Regions from separate parts of the Microbulbifer elongatus genome, predicted to be linked through region 1. Evidence: predicted binding sites of a transcription regulator. Region 1 holds the regulator's gene; each other region holds the start of a gene.
What was found. The regulator sigma-54, encoded in region 1, starts transcription at its own class of promoters, with help from an activator protein. The targets are predictions, from matches to a motif close to TGGCACANNNNTTGCNNT.

Region 1 (5,588 bases):
GGCAATGAACAGAAGACGTTTCACACCCTGGACGGCCACGGTATAAAAATGCTGCAACAGTCCGGTGTCGCGGTTGCTATCATCACCGGCCGCCGCAGTGCACTGGTTGAAAAGCGCGCACATGACCTGGGAATCACCCGCCTGATTCAGGGGCGCGAAGACAAATACACGGCGTTCCTGGAGCTGTTCGCCCGGGAAGCCTACGACCTGGAACACATCGCCTACGTCGGGGACGACTATCCTGACCTGCAGCTGATGACCCGCGTGGGCTGCCCCATAGCGGTCCCCAACGCCGCCCAACCAGTGCTGGAGCGCGCCCTGTTTGTCACCAAACGCGAAGGCGGGCTGGGCGCGGTGCGGGAAGTCTGCGACCGCATCATGCAGGCACAGGGAACCTTTGGAGCCGCTCTGGCTCCCTATATAGCCCGGTAACCGTTTTACACGTCAGAGCTCTGACACAGGAAAAAAGGAAGAAACATCGGATGCGCACCTGGTTTCCCCTGGTGATTGTGGTGGCCCTTGTCTCGCTCGGACTCTGGTTTACCGAGAGCCCGCCGGAGCAGTTACTGGGCAAGCGCCCCACCCAGCAACAGCACAATCGCGCAGCGGATTTGATCATCCGGGATGCGCGCACGCGCCACTACAGCATCGATGGCGACCTGGCGTACGAAGTCGATGCCAAGCGCATTACCTTCTTCCAGTTTGCCCGCCGCGACCGTGCAGACCTGACCGAGCCCCGCATGATGTTTTACCAGGGGGACGACACCAAGTGGCGCACCGAGTCCCGCTCTGGCGTCGCCTACGACAACGGCCAGAAAGTGGTGCTCGAAGGCGACGTCTCGATTATGGAGCTGCCGCAGCCTGGCACTACCCTGCGCACCCCCAAAATAGAGATCCGGCCGCGAGAAGAATTCGCCGAGACCGACAAAGTTGTTACCATTGCCGATGGTCCCAACCTGACCACCGGCAAAGGTCTGCGCGCCGATCTGAAAAAAGACAAGGTAGAAATACTGTCCGATGTGGAAAGCCGCTATGAAATCCGTTAATTCCCGCCGCCGACTGCCCGCACTGGCGCTCGCCCTGGCCTGCGCACTGCCGGGCCTTTCGGCCCAGGCACTGCCGGACGATCGCCAGCAGCCGGTGAAAGTTTCCGCCGACAACCTCGAAGCCAACCGCAGCAAGAACCTTTCGGTCTACAGCGGCAATGTGGTGATCAGTCAGGGCTCCCTGCAGATTCGCGCGGACCGCGTTGAAGTGCACGGCAACACCAAAGGCGAGATCAACAAAGTGATCGCCACCGGCAAGCCTGCCCACTTTCAGCAGCAGGTGGAAGAGAGCACCACCCCCGTCAAGGCGCGGGCAGCGCGTATCGAGTTCCTGGTGGCCAGTGACGCACTGCAGCTGACCGGCGAAGCGTTTGTCGACCGCGACGGCAATACCCTCTCCGCAGAACGCATCGACTACGACCTCAACAGCGAACAGATGAAGGCCCGCGGCCAGTCCGAGAAAAAACGCGTGGAAATGATCTGGAAGCCCGAGGGGCAATCAGAAAGCAACGAAGAGTAAACAGAGTAGTGGCGCAAACCGGGCCCGCCCCCGGACCGCCACCGCACAGCAGATTTTTTGAGGCGGCACCCAGCCGCCCGCCAGCCGGAATTGAATGATGCCAACGCTCAGGGCCCTGCACCTCGCCAAGCAGTACAAAAAGCGCAAAGTCGTACAGGATGTTTCTGTCAGCGTGTCCAGCGGACAGGTCGTCGGCCTGCTCGGCCCCAATGGCGCCGGTAAAACCACCTGCTTCTACATGATTGCAGGACTGGTGCAGGCAGATGCCGGCCAGGTCATGATCGACAATGAAGATATTACCGGGCTGTCGATGCATGGCCGCGCGCGCAAGGGTATCGGCTACCTGCCCCAGGAAGCCTCCGTATTCCGCCGCCTGTCCGTACAGGACAACATTCTCGCCATCCTGCAGACCCGCAAGGATCTGAGTGGCAGCCAGCGCAAAGCGCAACTGGAGGCTCTGCTGGAAGAGTTCCACATCACCCACATCCGCGCGAGCCTTGGCATGGCCCTGTCGGGCGGCGAGCGCCGCCGCGTGGAAATTGCCCGCGCCCTGGCCACCAACCCGGCGTTCGTGCTTCTCGATGAACCCTTCGCGGGGGTGGACCCCATCTCCGTCAATGACATCAAACAGATCATCCGCCACCTGAAGGACCGCGGTATCGGCGTGCTGATCACCGACCACAACGTGCGGGAAACCCTGGATATCTGCGAGACCGCATTTATCGTCAGCGAAGGCCATATTATCGCCTCCGGCGCCCCCCGTGACGTTGCCGAGAACCAACAGGTGAAAGACGTCTACCTGGGACACGAGTTCACCATTTAACACTTTATGCGGAACAACTTCCCGGTTTCTGGCAATAGTGCGGACATAATTCACAGGAATTTCTCTGTGACCAAATACCCCGATTTTTTCGGCACACTTATTGCTTAACCGCTCCCTTGTCATATGCCCCGCCCCGGGGTAGTCTGCAGGAAATGAGCTTTACCCCGCCGACGAGAAGATAAAATTCTCCGTAGCGGATTCACGCCAGATTTTTCTGCCGGCATACCCCTATGAAGCAGTCACTCCAGTTAAAACTCGGCACCCAGCTGACGATGACGCCGCAGCTGCAGCAGGCCATCCGCCTTCTGCAGCTGTCGACGCTGGATTTACAGCAGGAAATCCAGTCTGCGCTCGACAGCAACCCCCTGCTGGAGTCCGATTTCGACGAGCACGCCGGTGAATCGCACCAGGATCAAAACACCCCCGCCGAGCGCAAGGAAGAAACGCCAGAACGCTCCACAGAGGCCCAGAGCGAATCCGCCGCCGAGGGTGACTGGAACAGTGATATCCCCGACGACCTGCCGGTAGACACCCGCTGGGATGACATATATTCCTCCGGTGGCAGCCACAGCGGCAGCGAAGGGGACGAGTATGCGCTGGAGCAGCGCAACGCGGTATCCGAGAGCCTCCAGGACCACCTGATGTGGCAGCTCAACCTCACCCCACTGACCATCGAAGACAAGTTGATCGGGGAAGCGCTGATCGACGCCATCGCCCCCAACGGCTCCCTGGATACCCCCATCGAAGAGCTGGCGGAATCCATGGAGCTCGAGATTGATGAAGTGATGGCGGTTCTCAAAACCATCCAGCAACTCGAGCCCGTAGGCTGTGGCGCGCGGGACCTGCGTGAAAGCCTGCTGCTGCAACTCCAGCAACTGCCGGAAGACACCCCCTGGCTGGTCCAGGCTGTCACCGTCGTGGGCCAGCATCTGGACCTGCTGGGCAAACGGGACTTCCGCCAGCTCAGCCGCCGCACACGCCTCAGCGAAGCCCAACTGGGTGAGGTCATGCGTCTCATCCAGACGCTTACCCCCTATCCCGGCGAGGCTTTCGGGGGCGAGGAGCCCCAGTACGTGGTGCCCGACGTGATCGTCAGCCGCAAGCAGGACCGCTGGGTAGTGGAACTCAACCCGGAGACCACCCCCAAGCTGCGCATCAACGACGCCTATGCGGCCATGATCAAGCGGGCGGACAACTCCAGTGAAAACAATTACCTGCGCGACAATCTGCAGGAAGCGCGCTGGTTTCTGAAGAGCCTGCAGAGCCGCCATGAAACGCTTCTGAAAGTGGCCAGCAGCATTGTGGAAAAACAGCAGGGCTTCTTCGAGCAGGGCCCCGAGGCCATGAAACCCATGGTACTGGCAAACATCGCCGAGACCATCGGTATGCACGAGTCCACCATTTCCCGGGTTACGACGCAGAAGTACATGCTCACTCCACGGGGCGTGTTCGAACTCAAATACTTTTTCTCCAGCCACGTCAGCACCGATTCCGGCGAAGATGCCTCGTCTACAGCCATCCGCGCCCTGATCCGCAAACTGATCGACGGCGAGCAGCCGCGCAAGCCGCTGTCTGACAACAAGATCACACAGGAGCTGGATGCCCAGGGTATCAAGGTCGCTCGTCGTACCGTCGCCAAATACCGTGAGTCCATGGGCATCCCCTCTTCCAGTGAGCGCAAGCGACTGGTTTAGCAGTCTGAGTCACAAAAGTGGCGTGCGCTCCGTCAATTTTCGCCCTATTCCTCCTCCCCCACACCGACGCAGCCGGGCTGCGATCATTTTCTGGGCAACCAATAGCCAGGCGGCGAGTGTATCCTTCCATTCTGACGCACTTCCTAGTAGGGTTGCCGCCCTGTGCGGGGGTGCGGCCAGATTGTGTTGTACCCGATGAGGAGAAATCCATGCAGATCAATATCAGTGGCCACCATGTAGACGTTACCCCGGCCATTCGCGATTACTGCCTGACCAAACTGGACAAGCTCTCCCGCCACAATGACCTGATCACCACAACGCAGGTTATCCTGTCCGTCGACAACCTGATGCGAAAAGCCGAAGCCCGTGTGCACGTAAACGGCAACAAGGATATTTTTGCCGATTCAGAGTCTGAAGATATGTACGCGGCGATCGATTCGCTCACGGACAAGCTCGACCGGCAGCTGCTGAAACACAAAGAGAAGTTACGCGGTCACCGCTAGACTCAAACCAACACGAGTCAACGGCTGATTCGCACCGCTAGATCATCTGTACGTTATGACATTGGAAGCATTACTCTCTCCCCGCCTGAGCCTTTGCCATCTGGCGGGGAGTAGCAAGAAGAAGCTGTTGCTCAATATCGCCCAGGCGATCTCGGAACAATACCCCGACCTGGATACGGACACGGTATTCAACCAGCTGGTAGCCCGGGAGCGCCTGGGATCGACGGGGATCGGTGAAGGTGTCGCCATTCCCCACTGCCGGCTACCTGGCTGTGAAAAACCCATCGGTGTTCTCTGCACCACCTCCCCTGCCGTGGATTTCGACGCAATCGACCGCCAGCCGGTGGATCTGCTGTTTGCCCTGCTGGTACCCGAGGACTCCGAACAGGAGCACCTGGATACTCTGGCGGAGATTGCCGCCCTGTTCAGCGACAGCCGCGTGCGCGAAAAACTGCGCGACGCAACCAGCAGCGATGAACTCTACGCGCTGGCCATAAACAGCGCCGCCGCGGCCTGATTTTTTGAGCTAACGCTCAATGGCGCGTATTTCATCCCCGCTTACGGGGGTGACTGATTTATACTGGCCGGACGAATAAACAGAGCCTGCTCAACCTGCAAGGAGCGCGAGTGTAATGCGATTGGTCATCATCAGCGGCCGTTCCGGCTCGGGCAAGAGTTCTGCCCTGCAGTTGCTGGAAGACGTCGGATTCAACTGTATCGACAACCTGCCCGCCAGCCTGCTACCGGAGCTGGTTCGCCGGGTCAGAGAGCAGACACCCCCGGAACCCGGTGAAGATACCCAGCTGGCCCTCGGCATTGATGCCCGCAACCTCTGGCAGGATGTGCGCCAGGCTCCCCAGGTCATCAATGACCTGCGCGAAAGCGGGATCGAGTGCGACGTGGTGTATCTCGACGCACGCTCGCCGGTACTGGTTCAGCGCTTCAGTGAGACCCGCCGCAAGCATCCCCTGAGCGACAGCCGCACTCACCTGCTGGAAGCCC
Region 2 (5,588 bases), 880 kb from region 1:
GTGCCCGTTATAACCATTTACTCGCAGCCTTCAGTCGTCAACGCCATTCATTCCCAGCTCTTTGAGCTTGCGGGTCAGCGTATTGCGTCCCCAGCCCAGCAGCTCGGCGGCATCGCGCTTGCGCCCGGCGGTATGCTTGAGGGCAATTTCAATCAGGGCGCGCTCGAAAGCCGGCACCGCCTCGCTGAGAATCTCCCGCTGGCCGGTAGCCAGGGCCTGATCCGCCCACAGACGCAGCGCCTTCTGCCAGTCCTGGGGCGCCTCGCTGGTGGCACCCTGCTGATGCAGTTCTGGCGGCAGGTCATCGATGTGAACCTCGCGACCGGAAGCCATCACGGTGATCCAACGGCAGGTATTCTCCAGCTGGCGCACATTACCGGGCCAGTCGAGACCAGACAGGTATTCTTCGGTTTCTTTGGTGAGGATTTTGGGCTCGACACCCAGATCTTTCGCGGCACTATTGAAAAAGAAGCGCACCAGGCGTGGGATGTCTTCGCGGCGGTCTGCCAGGCGGGGGATGTGAATGCGGATAACGTTGAGGCGGTGGAACAGGTCTTCGCGGAACTTGTGCTCTTCGACCAGGCGTTCCAGGTCCTGGTGGGTTGCGGCAATAATGCGGACATCGACTTTCACCGGGGTGTGGCCGCCCACCCGATAAAACTCCCCGTCTGCAAGCACCCTCAGCAGACGGGTCTGCGTCTCCGCGGGCATATCCCCGATCTCATCGAGAAATAAGGTGCCGCCGTTGGCCTGCTCAAAGCGCCCCGCGCGCTGGGCGCTGGCACCGGTAAATGCACCTTTCTCATGGCCGAACAGTTCGGACTCCATCAGGTCCTTGGGAATCGCCGCCATATTAAGTGCGATAAACGGCTGGTTTTTGCGCGGGCTGTGGTTGTGCAGCGCCGCCGCCACCAGCTCTTTACCGGTACCGGATTCGCCGTTGATCAGCACGGTGATATTGGAATGGGACAGGCGGCCGATCGCGCGGAACACCTCCTGCATCGCCGGTGCTTCGCCGATGATTTCCTTGTTACCGGTGCCGTTCTCGATCACCACCGGTTCTTCCGGCTGCTGCTCGTTGGCCAGTGCCAGGGCGCGGCGGGTAACCGCAACGGCTTCATCCACATCAAACGGCTTGGGCAGGTATTCGAAGGCACCGCCCTGGTAGGCGGCGACGGCGCTGTCCAGATCCGAGTGTGCCGTCATGATGATAATCGGCAGGGACGGACGCTCCGCCTGGAACCGCTGCAGCAGCTTGAAGCCGTCTGAGCCGGGCATGCGAATATCGCTGATCACCACATCCGGCGATTCACTGTAAAAATCATCCAGTGCGCGATCGCCATTTTCGTAACAGGTAGTTTCAATCCCGGCGCGGGAAAGTGCGCGCTCCAGTACCCAGCGGATAGAGCGGTCGTCATCAATAATCCAAACGCGATTGTTCATAGTCGTTTTCCGGCCTGCGTTTTTTGATTTAACTGTTTTTTTCGGATCTTTTCCTGCTGCTGCTCAACCTGAGCATCACGGCGAATCCATTGCCAGCGGCAGATAAATCTGGAACTCGGTCTGCCCCGGCTGGCTTTCACATTTGATCAGCCCCCGGTGCTGATTGATGATGTGCTGGGAAATCGAAAGCCCCAGTCCAGAGCCTTCTGCGCGCCCGGAAATCATCGGATAAAAAATACGTTCACGAATGTCTTCCGGAATCCCCGGGCCGTTATCCACAATGTCGATTCGGCAGACCAGCGAACAGTGACGGCGCCCGATGGTGAACTGCCGCTGCACCCGTGTGCGGATAATCAGGCTGCCGTCAGCAAAACCAATATTTTCTTCGATCGCCTGCATGGCGTTGCGCGCGATGTTCAGTACCGCCTGAATCAGCTGCTCACTGTCGGCGGGAATATCCGGGATCGACGGGTCGTAATCCCTCTGGATAATCAGCTCACCACTGCATTCCGCTTCCACCAGCTGCGCCACTCGCTCGGTGATCGTGTGCACATTCACCGGTTGCAGCTTTACCGGAACCCGCGGCCCGAGCATGCGGTCCACCAGGTTGCGCAGGCGGTCCGCCTCTTCAATGATGATCTGGGTATATTCCCCCAACCCGTCATCATCCAGCTCACTCAGCTCCCGTTGCAGTAACTGTGCCGCTCCGCGAATGCCGCCGAGGGGGTTTTTCACCTCGTGCGCCATACCGCGCACCAGGTTGCGGGTGGTTTCCTGCGCGGAGATCAATGCGTCTTCACGGGCGATGCGCAACAGGCGGTCCATGGACTGTACTTCCAGCAACAGCAGCCCAAGCTCGGTCAGGGGCGTTACCGAGTAGTCCACGGTGCACTCTTCCAGGTTGTGCAACAGCCACAGCGCGCGACGCACCGTGTACTTCTCTCCACTGGCAAGGGCAGAGCGCAGCGCCTGCAGTGCAGCGGGGTTCTCCCGCACGACCTCTTCCAGTGGCTGGCCGCTGGCGCGGGCACTGGAAACCGCGACCAGGTCTTCAGCGGCGGAATTCAGATAGCAGAGGGACAGGTTTTCATCGAGCACCAAAACGGCCGAAGTGAGGTTGTCCAACAGCAGGCGTAACTGGCGGTCATTTAGCATTCACGGTTCCGAAGTAATTCACATGTCCGGTTCGCCTAATGGCAGTGCAAGAAGCAAACCAAAATGGCGCAAAAAATCCGGGGGATTGGAAGAAATACCGGCCACCACCGACCATAACTGCCAGCGGGCGCACCATTATTGTGCGCAGAGCAAAAAATAGCCAGCACGGGCGCGCATTACGGGGCACGGTGGCAGCGGGATGAGTCAGTGGGGCGCAGAGTGCGTGGTGGGGGAAGCCGGGGCTCCACTTCAGATCAGTCGTGGAACCCCGCAAAGAGGTGCGGACACGGTGTTCGCGATTCAGCGAGGCTGGGGTTTGACCGGCTTGGCCACACCGGGCGCCTGGGGCATCTGTGGCATTTGTGGGGCCTGCTCGGCGGGGAAGTCCGGGACCTGGCCGCCGGGTCGTTTGACGTGCACCTGAATGGTCTGGGACTGCGCAAGCGGCTTACCACTGGCACTGAGCAATACCGCCTGAACCGTATGAGTGCCGCGCTCCAGCGCCGATATATCCAGGCTGGTGCCCGAAGAGGTACCGGACCAGCGCTGCCCATCGATGACCGCAAAAAACTGATGGCCGTCTCGCGGCAGAGGGTTAATGGCGACCTCCAGTACGATAAAGCGCTGCCCCGGGGGGATGGTGGCATCGTTGGCAGGACTTACAATTGCGAAATTCACCGGGCCCAGCTCCCCGCGATCTTCCTCGCTGCGGGGCGAAAGTTTGCGGGTGGGCAGCGCCCCCTTGGGGGCAATCGGCTGGACGTTGATCGGGCCGATTTCCACCTTCTCCGCCTTTTCCCCAGCGGGGGGGTTATCGCTGAAAGTCACACGTCCGTCCGGACCGACAATCTTGTACACAGCGCCGCCGGAGGAATCCCCCTGTCGCGCGCTGGATGCATCCTCATCCTGCTGAGCGGTCGCCGGCGCCGTCAGCAGAGCGAGCAGCAAGGGCAAACCTGTGAATAACCGGGTGGTCAGACTGATCATGGGCACTCCCGCAATCCTCTTCTCAACTTACCTGTCCATATAAGGCTAGTGTACTCCTGAAGCGCCTGATTGCGTAAAACCCGGCCACAAAAAAAGCCCACACCTTGCGATGCGGGCTTTCTCGTCATCTTTGCACCTTCTCAACGGCCCTTCCCAGGGAAGAAGCCGGCGGGGCGTAGAGATGATACCTGCTATTTGGCAGGACTTACATTAGCAAGAGTAGTAAAGGTCGAACTCAACCGGGTGAGTGGTCATGTTCACGCGCTGTACTTCTTCTTGCTTCAGCTCGATGTAAGCGTCGATAGCGTCGTCGGTGAATACGCCACCTTCGGTCAGGAAGGCGCGGTCCTGATCCAGTGCGTCCAGGGCCTGTTCCAGGCTGGAGGCAACGGTCGGGTACTCGGCCAACTCTTCCGCCGGCAGGTCGTACAGGTCTTTGTCGGCAGCATCGCCCGGGTGGATCTTGTCCTTCACACCGTCGAGGCCAGCCATCAGCATTGCGGCGAATACCAGGTACGGGTTGGCAGTGGGATCCGGGAAGCGCGCTTCGATACGCTTGCCCTTCGGGCTCGGCACGAACGGGATACGGATGGACGCAGAGCGGTTACGCGCAGAGTAGGCCAAGATAACCGGCGCTTCGAAGCCCGGAACCAGACGCTTGTAAGAGTTAGTGGAAGCATTGGCAAACGCGTTCAGAGCGCGCGCGTGCTTGATGATACCGCCAACATAGTACAGAGCAGTTTCAGACAGGCCAGCGTAGGCGTCGCCTGCGAACTGGTTGGTGCCGTCTTTGCTGAAGGACATGTGGATATGCATGCCAGAACCGTTATCACCTACCAGCGGCTTGGGCATGAAGGTGGCGGTCTTGCCGTAAGCATGGGCAACGTTGTGTACCGCGTACTTCAGGATCTGAACTTCGTCCGCCTTTTTGGTCAGGGTGTTGGCGCCAACGCCGATCTCACACTGGCCAGCGGTACCCACTTCGTGGTGGTGTACTTCGATATCCAGGCCCATGGCTTCCATAGCGGAACACATGGCGGCACGAACGTCGTGCAGGGAGTCGACCGGCGGAACCGGGAAGTAACCGCCCTTAACGCCCGGGCGGTGGCCCATGTTGCCTTCCGCGAAGGAGGCGCCGGAAGACCAGGCCGCTTCTTCGGAATTGATTTTGTAGAAGGCGCCGCCCATTTCGGCACCCCAGGTGATGTCGTCGAATACGAAGAACTCGGGCTCCGGACCGAACAGTGCGGTGTCACCGAAACCGGTGGACTTCAGGTATTCCTCGGCGCGCAGTGCGATGGAACGCGGGTCGCGCTCGTAGCCCTGGCCAGTGATCGGATCAACGATATTACAGCGGATGATCACGGTGGCTTCGTCGGTGAACGGATCCAGGAAGGAGGTCTCGTCGTCCGGCATCAGGATCATGTCGGACTCATTGATGCCCTTCCAGCCAGCGATGGAAGAACCATCGAACATCTTGCCTTCTTCGAAGAACTCGCCGTCAACTTCTTTGGCGGGAATGGAAACGTGTTGTTCCTTACCTTTGGTATCGGTGAAGCGCAGGTCTACCCATTTGGCTTCGCTCTCTTTGATCAGGTCGAGCGTCTTTGACATTACAGTCCTCCAAGAATGAAAAGTTATGTTCGCGCCGATTCGCTTTATCTTGTGGCAACAGTAAAAGCAAAGAGTGTGCCAAATTGGGGCAAACCGGTAACAAAGTGATTCGGGTCGTAAGAAATGGCCACCCGGGGGAGCAATCGGGTGCAAAACAACCAAACCCCACGGCTTTTTGAGCGCCAGCACTCCCTCTCGGATCACGATAGTCCCAATATTGGTGCTCTCAAACCTCTATTTGCACTATTTTGGGGCCGAAAAGTCACAGTAAGCACCAACTTGGTGCCACAAGCAAATTCCCGATAGCGAGTTTATAATTCGCCACCTTTTCCGGGAAGCCGACAAACGGGCTCCCGGCCTCCAATTCAACCGCGGTTCCGGCACACGTC
Region 3 (5,588 bases), 2.0 Mb from region 1:
GCGTCAGATTCTACCGCAACTTGGAGGCGGGAAACACCTGTAACTCAATTACAAACGATTACAGCGATACGGAAAAATATTTGTGGGCAGCACTGCCAAATCAAAAAAGGCCGCATCCTTTCGGATGCGGCCTTTTTTGATTTGGTGGAGCTAAGCGGGATCGAACCGCTGACCTCAACACTGCCAGTGTTGCGCTCTCCCAGCTGAGCTATAGCCCCAAAGTTGCTTTCTTGCTGAGGTTTCCCTCGAAAGCGGGGCGCATTTTAACAGTGCCCCGCTTGCTGTCAACAAGAAAAATAACTTTTTAATCAAATAGTTAGCCGCAAGCTTGAACGGTCAGTCAGGCCACGGTTGTCGCCTGCGATTTTTGACTGGCGAGGAACTGCTGCAGACCAGCTCCTACCTCCGCATGATGCAGGCCGTACTCAAACTGGGCTTTCATGTAACCAAGCTTGTTACCACAGTCGTGACTGTGCCCGACAATACGGTAGGCATCGACGGTCTGGATTTTGAGCAGTTCATCAATGGCGTCAGTCAACTGGATTTCACCGCCAGCACCGGGCGCGGTGCTCTCCAGCAGCGCCCAGATTTCCGCGGGCAGTACGTAGCGACCAACAACCGCCATATTGGAAGGCGCCGAGTCAACATCGGGCTTTTCAACCATCCCGTCAATCTTGGCGACTCCACCCACTTTCAGGTCCGCCCCCAGGCAATCCACAACGCCGTACTTGCTCACTTCGGCCCAGTCCACGGACTCCACCATAATCTGGCTGGCCCGGGTCTGCTCGAAGTTGCGCACCATGGCGGCGAGATTGGTGGCGCTCAGGTCGGACGCATACTGATCCACCAGAACATCTGGCAACAGTACGGCGAACGGGTTGTCGCCCACTACCGGGCGCGCGCAGGCTATGGCGTGACCGAGCCCCTTGGCTTCGGCCTGACGCACGGAGATGACGGTGACATCTTTGGGGACAATGGAGCGCACTTCATCGAGCAATTGCCGCTTGAGGCGGTTTTCCAGCTGGGCTTCCAGCTCGAAAGAGGTATCGAAGTGGTTTTCGATGGCATTTTTACTGGCGTGGGTGACCAGTACGATTTCTTTGATTCCGGCCGCGACCGCTTCGCTGACCACGTACTGAATCAGAGGCTTGTCGACGATTGGCAGCATTTCTTTAGGAATTGCTTTGGTGGCCGGCAACATACGTGTCCCCAGGCCAGCTACCGGTATGACCGCCTTTTTTACTGAACTCATTGTTTTTCCTTTTGCACTAAAAATACTGGTCGGCTCGTCCTTTAACCCGCCGTAAAGAGGAATTCTAACCCGACAATGTGACATACGTCACACACGAAGCAGCTTGAGGTTACATTCCGGTTTCATTTTTGCTCAACACTACCGGAAATCGGTTTACTAATGTACAGGCAAAAAAAATGCCACCCGGATTGAACGGGTGGCATTGATTGAGTGGGCTGGACTCTCACCAGTCGGTACGTGGTGACTGGTAAGTGAGCGGGTGTTATCCCGGCGCAGAGTCTGTGCCGGACTTGATCTGGTACGGGGCGCAGAGTTCCGTGGAGCTGGATCCCGGGTCGAGCCCGGGATGACGAAGCAAGCCCGCGGTATGACGAAGTAAGCCCGCGGCATGACGAAGTAAGCCCGCGGCATGACGAAGTAAACGCGCGGAATGACGGAGTCAGCCGCGCGGGAGGGCGTGGGTAATTACGACGGGGGCTTAGCCCAGCGCAGCGTATTCTTTTTCCCAGCGCTTGAGCACCTTTTTGCCGGCACCACCCAGAACATCAATGGCCTGGCGCAGACGGGCGCGACTGAGGTCGGGGCCCAGCAGATCCATGGCGTCCATGACCGAGAATGACGCAGTGGTGCCACTGATGGCGACAAACAGCGGCGCATTGAAGTCCTTCAGTTTTACGTCCATCCGCGTGGACAGCTCTTTCACCGTGGCGAAGATGTTGTCTTTGCTCCAGCTACGCAGGGCCTCCAGGCGCCACAGGGCGAATTGCAGCAGTTTCTTCTGCTCGTCCAGCGCCAGTTTGTTGCCGGCAAAGCTTTCTTCGGTCAGCGGCAGCTTACCGGCGGCAAGGAAGCTGACCAGTGGGGCGAAGTCGCCGAAGGTTTCCATACGCCCCTTGGCGTGCGGCAGAACCTTGAGCAGGTTTTCGCGATTGAGCAGCCACTGTTGCAGGCGATCGGCCAGCTGCGCGTCTTCCAACTCGCGAATCCACAAGCCGTTGAGCCAGCTCAGCTTCTCCACATCGAACACCGGGCCGCCAAGGGAGACACGCTGGATGTCGAAGTGCTTGAGCATTTCCTCCAAGGTGAACTTCTCGCTCTCGTCCGGCATGGACCAGCCCATGCGCCCCAGGTAATTCAACAGGGCTTCGGGCATAAAGCCGGCGCGCTGGTAATACAGGATGGAAGTTGGATTCTTGCGCTTGGACAGCTTGGTCTTGTCCGGGTTGCGCAGCAGCGGCAGGTGGCAGAGCACCGGCATTTTCCAGCCGAAGTACTCGTACAGCAGTTTGTGTTTGGGCGCGGAATTGATCCACTCCTCCCCCCGCAGTACGTGGGTGATCTCCATCAGGTGGTCGTCCACGACATTGGCGAGGTGGTAGGTGGGCATGCCGTCGGACTTGAGCAGGACCTGGGCGTCTACCTGAGCCCAGTCGATCTCGATGGTGCCGCGCAGCAGGTCTTCCACCACGCAGGTGCCAGACTCTGGCACATTCATCCGTACAACGTAAGGCTCTCCGGCAGCTTTGCGCTTTTCGACCTCTTCGGCCGGCAGTGCCAGGTCGCTGGGTTTCAGCGTCGCCTTGCCCGACTCCTGTAATTGCGCGCGCAAGTGATCCAATTCTTCCGCGGTGCGGTAACAATGGAAAGCGTGCCCGTTGGCGACCAGCTCATCGCAGTACTTTTTGTAGATATCGCCGCGCTCACTCTGGCGATAGGGCCCGTGAGGGCCTCCCACATCCGGGCCTTCCTGCCAGTCGAGCCCCAGCCAGCGGAGGCTGTCGAGAATGGCCTGCTCGGACTCCGGGGTACTGCGCGCCTGATCGGTGTCTTCGATACGCAGTACAAACTGGCCACCCTGGGCCTGGGCGAAGCACTGGTTGAACAGGGCAATGTAGGCGGTACCTACATGGGGATCACCGGTGGGTGAAGGCGCGATACGAGTTCTAACGGTCATTGGAATCCTGTTGTTAGGCGAGTGACTAATAACTATATAAAGGAAGAAAGACTTTACGGGGCGCGATTATATCGCTGGAGAAAGATCAACGCATCGACGTTTGGCACGGGTCACTCAATACCTGTACAAGCTGACCGGCAGAACACACTCGACCAAAGTGAAAATTTCTTTAGAAAATTTCTGTGACTAAATTCACAAAGTTGGTATGATCGCATCACAGTCGGCGAGATTGGTGAATTTTCCGCCAATTTGCTGTAGTCGACGCCAGGGCGTACCCAATACAATGCCCAGCCACAATGACAACACTATCGCACTTAAGAGTTCAGGGAGTCCCATAATGAAAAAGCGTATTGTTGCAATCTCCGCAGCCGCATTTTTCTGCGCTAACACCTTTGCCGCTACCCAGGGTACAGAAGACAGCGATGCTTCTTCTGGCAGCGTCGACATTACATTGAGCGTGGCATCTACGATCGTCGCCAAAAACTTTGACGACATCCCTCTCGATGCCAGCTCCGCGATTGCGGGCCAACCGATTGCCAGCAGTGATCCTTTCTGCGTAGGTGGTGTTGGCTTCGCGCAGTACGATGTTGCTTTCGCCAGCGCCAATGGCACCACTGCTCCAACCCCAGCTGCGGAAGCAGTGGCCCCGTTTGAGCTGATCAACAATTCCGACCGTATCAGCTACGAAGTTGGCTTCGCCAATGACGCTGCTGCTGCTTCCAGCTCCGTAGATGCAGACGGTACCGGCGCCATTGCAGGCACTTTCGCAAAAGCCGGCGACCTTACTTGCAGCGGCGACAATGCCAAGCTGTTCGTTAGCGTTCCTGCGGATCAGTGGGGTTCCACCACTGAGTCTGGTGACTACACCGACACTCTGACAGTCACCGTATCCATCGCTGACTGATTTGAGATGAGCTCTCGGCGACCTGGTGGTTGCCGAGCGCTTGTACGCCCCGATGCTTTTCCGAGTTTTCACCCGGTCTTCGCTGTGCCTGGGAATGTTGGCTGCGCTCGAGTCATACGCAGCAACGACGGCATTGGTACTGGAGACAGGTGTCCCTCCCGGGTTTTCAGATCTCACTGAAGCGCAGGAACTCGTCGCCGATATTTATTTCGGGGGCCGTCTCCTTGGCGGCGTTCCCGTTACCGTCACCTTGAATGAAGTGACCTTCCGCGACCCTGCTTACACCGCCGAGGTTCTACCCGAAACCGTGGACCCGCAGCGTCTGCTGGAACTGCTTTCCGGCCCGCTGGCGCGAAACTCATCCAAAGTCTGCTATACCACCCAGCAGCAAAACTGCGGTTTTCTGCAACCGGACGAACTTGGCATCATCTATGACGAGTCCCGATTCCGGATCGACATTTTCATGTCGTCATCCCTGCTCCCACAGCAGGATGCTATCGAAGCGCCCTACTTACCCGACTCCAAGTCTGAATTTTCGGTAATCCAGAACCTTACCGGCACCTGGTCTGGCGTTGAAGGTGATAACAGCGCCCAGACGGCATCCCTTTATGGGCAGACCATTGTGAGCTTTGGGGAAAGTGGCCTCCACAGCAACTGGACTGTTGACGACACCGGTAATACGCAAATTTACCGGATGCACTGGACCAAAGATTACCGAGGCCAGGCCTATTCAATAGGCCTGCTCCAGCCATATTCCGGTTTTGGCACCTTTGTGAGCGCCCCCTATCTGTATGGCGTCGAGTATAGAAGCAGTGATAACAGCCGAGTAGACCGGGAGTACCGACTGGGTTCGGCGGTGGACATCAACATGCCAACCCGCGGCCGAATTGAGGTGCTGCGAGATGGGCGCCTTATTCATAGCGCCCTGCTGGAGGCGGGCAACCAGTTGGTCGATACATCGACCTTCCCTGATGGTGCCTACGAGATCGAAATCCGCACTTATGATGAAAGCGGTCGACTCATCAACAACTATCAGGAATTCTTTGCAAAGGACTCCCAACTGCCCGCTCTCGATGAGTGGCAATGGAGTCTGCAAGCAGGCAAGCCTGCCCATGTTTCTTCCACTCAGACCCTGCCCGACCAGCTTGACGCTTATTTCGTGCAAGCAGGTGCTGCGCGCCGCGTGACCGACAACTTCGGCATGTTTGGCAATGTGGCCGGTACAGATAGTGACTCCGCTGTTGAAATTGGCGGCCGCTGGATACTTCCCTATGTCGAATTATCCCCAAGCGTCATCTTCTCTGATGGCCGTACAGGCCACCGGCTGTATGGCACTCTGCAAACGTCACGATTCACAATTGGAGTGAGCGAGACCAAATTGGATGAGGGGCCAAATTTGGCGGGTGGCCAATACACCCTTCTGCACAGCGGATTCAGCAATCGATCTCTAAATCTCAGTGCACCAATTCTTGGGGGCC

Region 2: glnL (nitrogen regulation protein NR(II)) is a predicted target of sigma-54. The motif match lies at 2,642-2,659, and genes of this name have one in related genera.
Region 3: galU (UTP--glucose-1-phosphate uridylyltransferase GalU) is a predicted target of sigma-54. The motif match lies at 1,417-1,434, and genes of this name have one in related genera.

The regions. Positions count from the first base shown of each region.
Region 1 covers NZ_CP088953.1:1,834,943-1,840,530, reverse strand. The annotation lists gene LRR79_RS07550 (KdsC family phosphatase) at 1-432, shown strand, start outside; gene lptC (LPS export ABC transporter periplasmic protein LptC) at 483-1,046, shown strand; gene lptA (lipopolysaccharide transport periplasmic protein LptA) at 1,033-1,566, shown strand; gene lptB (LPS export ABC transporter ATP-binding protein) at 1,664-2,389, shown strand; gene LRR79_RS07530 (RNA polymerase factor sigma-54) at 2,620-4,083, shown strand; gene hpf (ribosome hibernation-promoting factor, HPF/YfiA family) at 4,293-4,586, shown strand; gene ptsN (PTS IIA-like nitrogen regulatory protein PtsN) at 4,642-5,103, shown strand; gene rapZ (RNase adapter RapZ) at 5,219-5,588, shown strand, end outside.
Region 2 covers NZ_CP088953.1:954,906-960,493, reverse strand. The annotation lists gene glnG (nitrogen regulation protein NR(I)) at 31-1,443, opposite strand; gene glnL (nitrogen regulation protein NR(II)) at 1,519-2,598, opposite strand; gene LRR79_RS03960 (DUF4124 domain-containing protein) at 2,899-3,585, opposite strand; gene glnA (glutamate--ammonia ligase) at 3,796-5,199, opposite strand.
Region 3 covers NZ_CP088953.1:3,788,145-3,793,732, forward strand. The annotation lists tRNA gene LRR79_RS15610 (tRNA-Ala) at 143-218, opposite strand; gene galU (UTP--glucose-1-phosphate uridylyltransferase GalU) at 341-1,252, opposite strand; gene gltX (glutamate--tRNA ligase) at 1,731-3,206, opposite strand; gene LRR79_RS15625 (hypothetical protein) at 3,544-4,110, shown strand; gene LRR79_RS15630 (TcfC E-set like domain-containing protein) at 4,136-5,588, shown strand, end outside.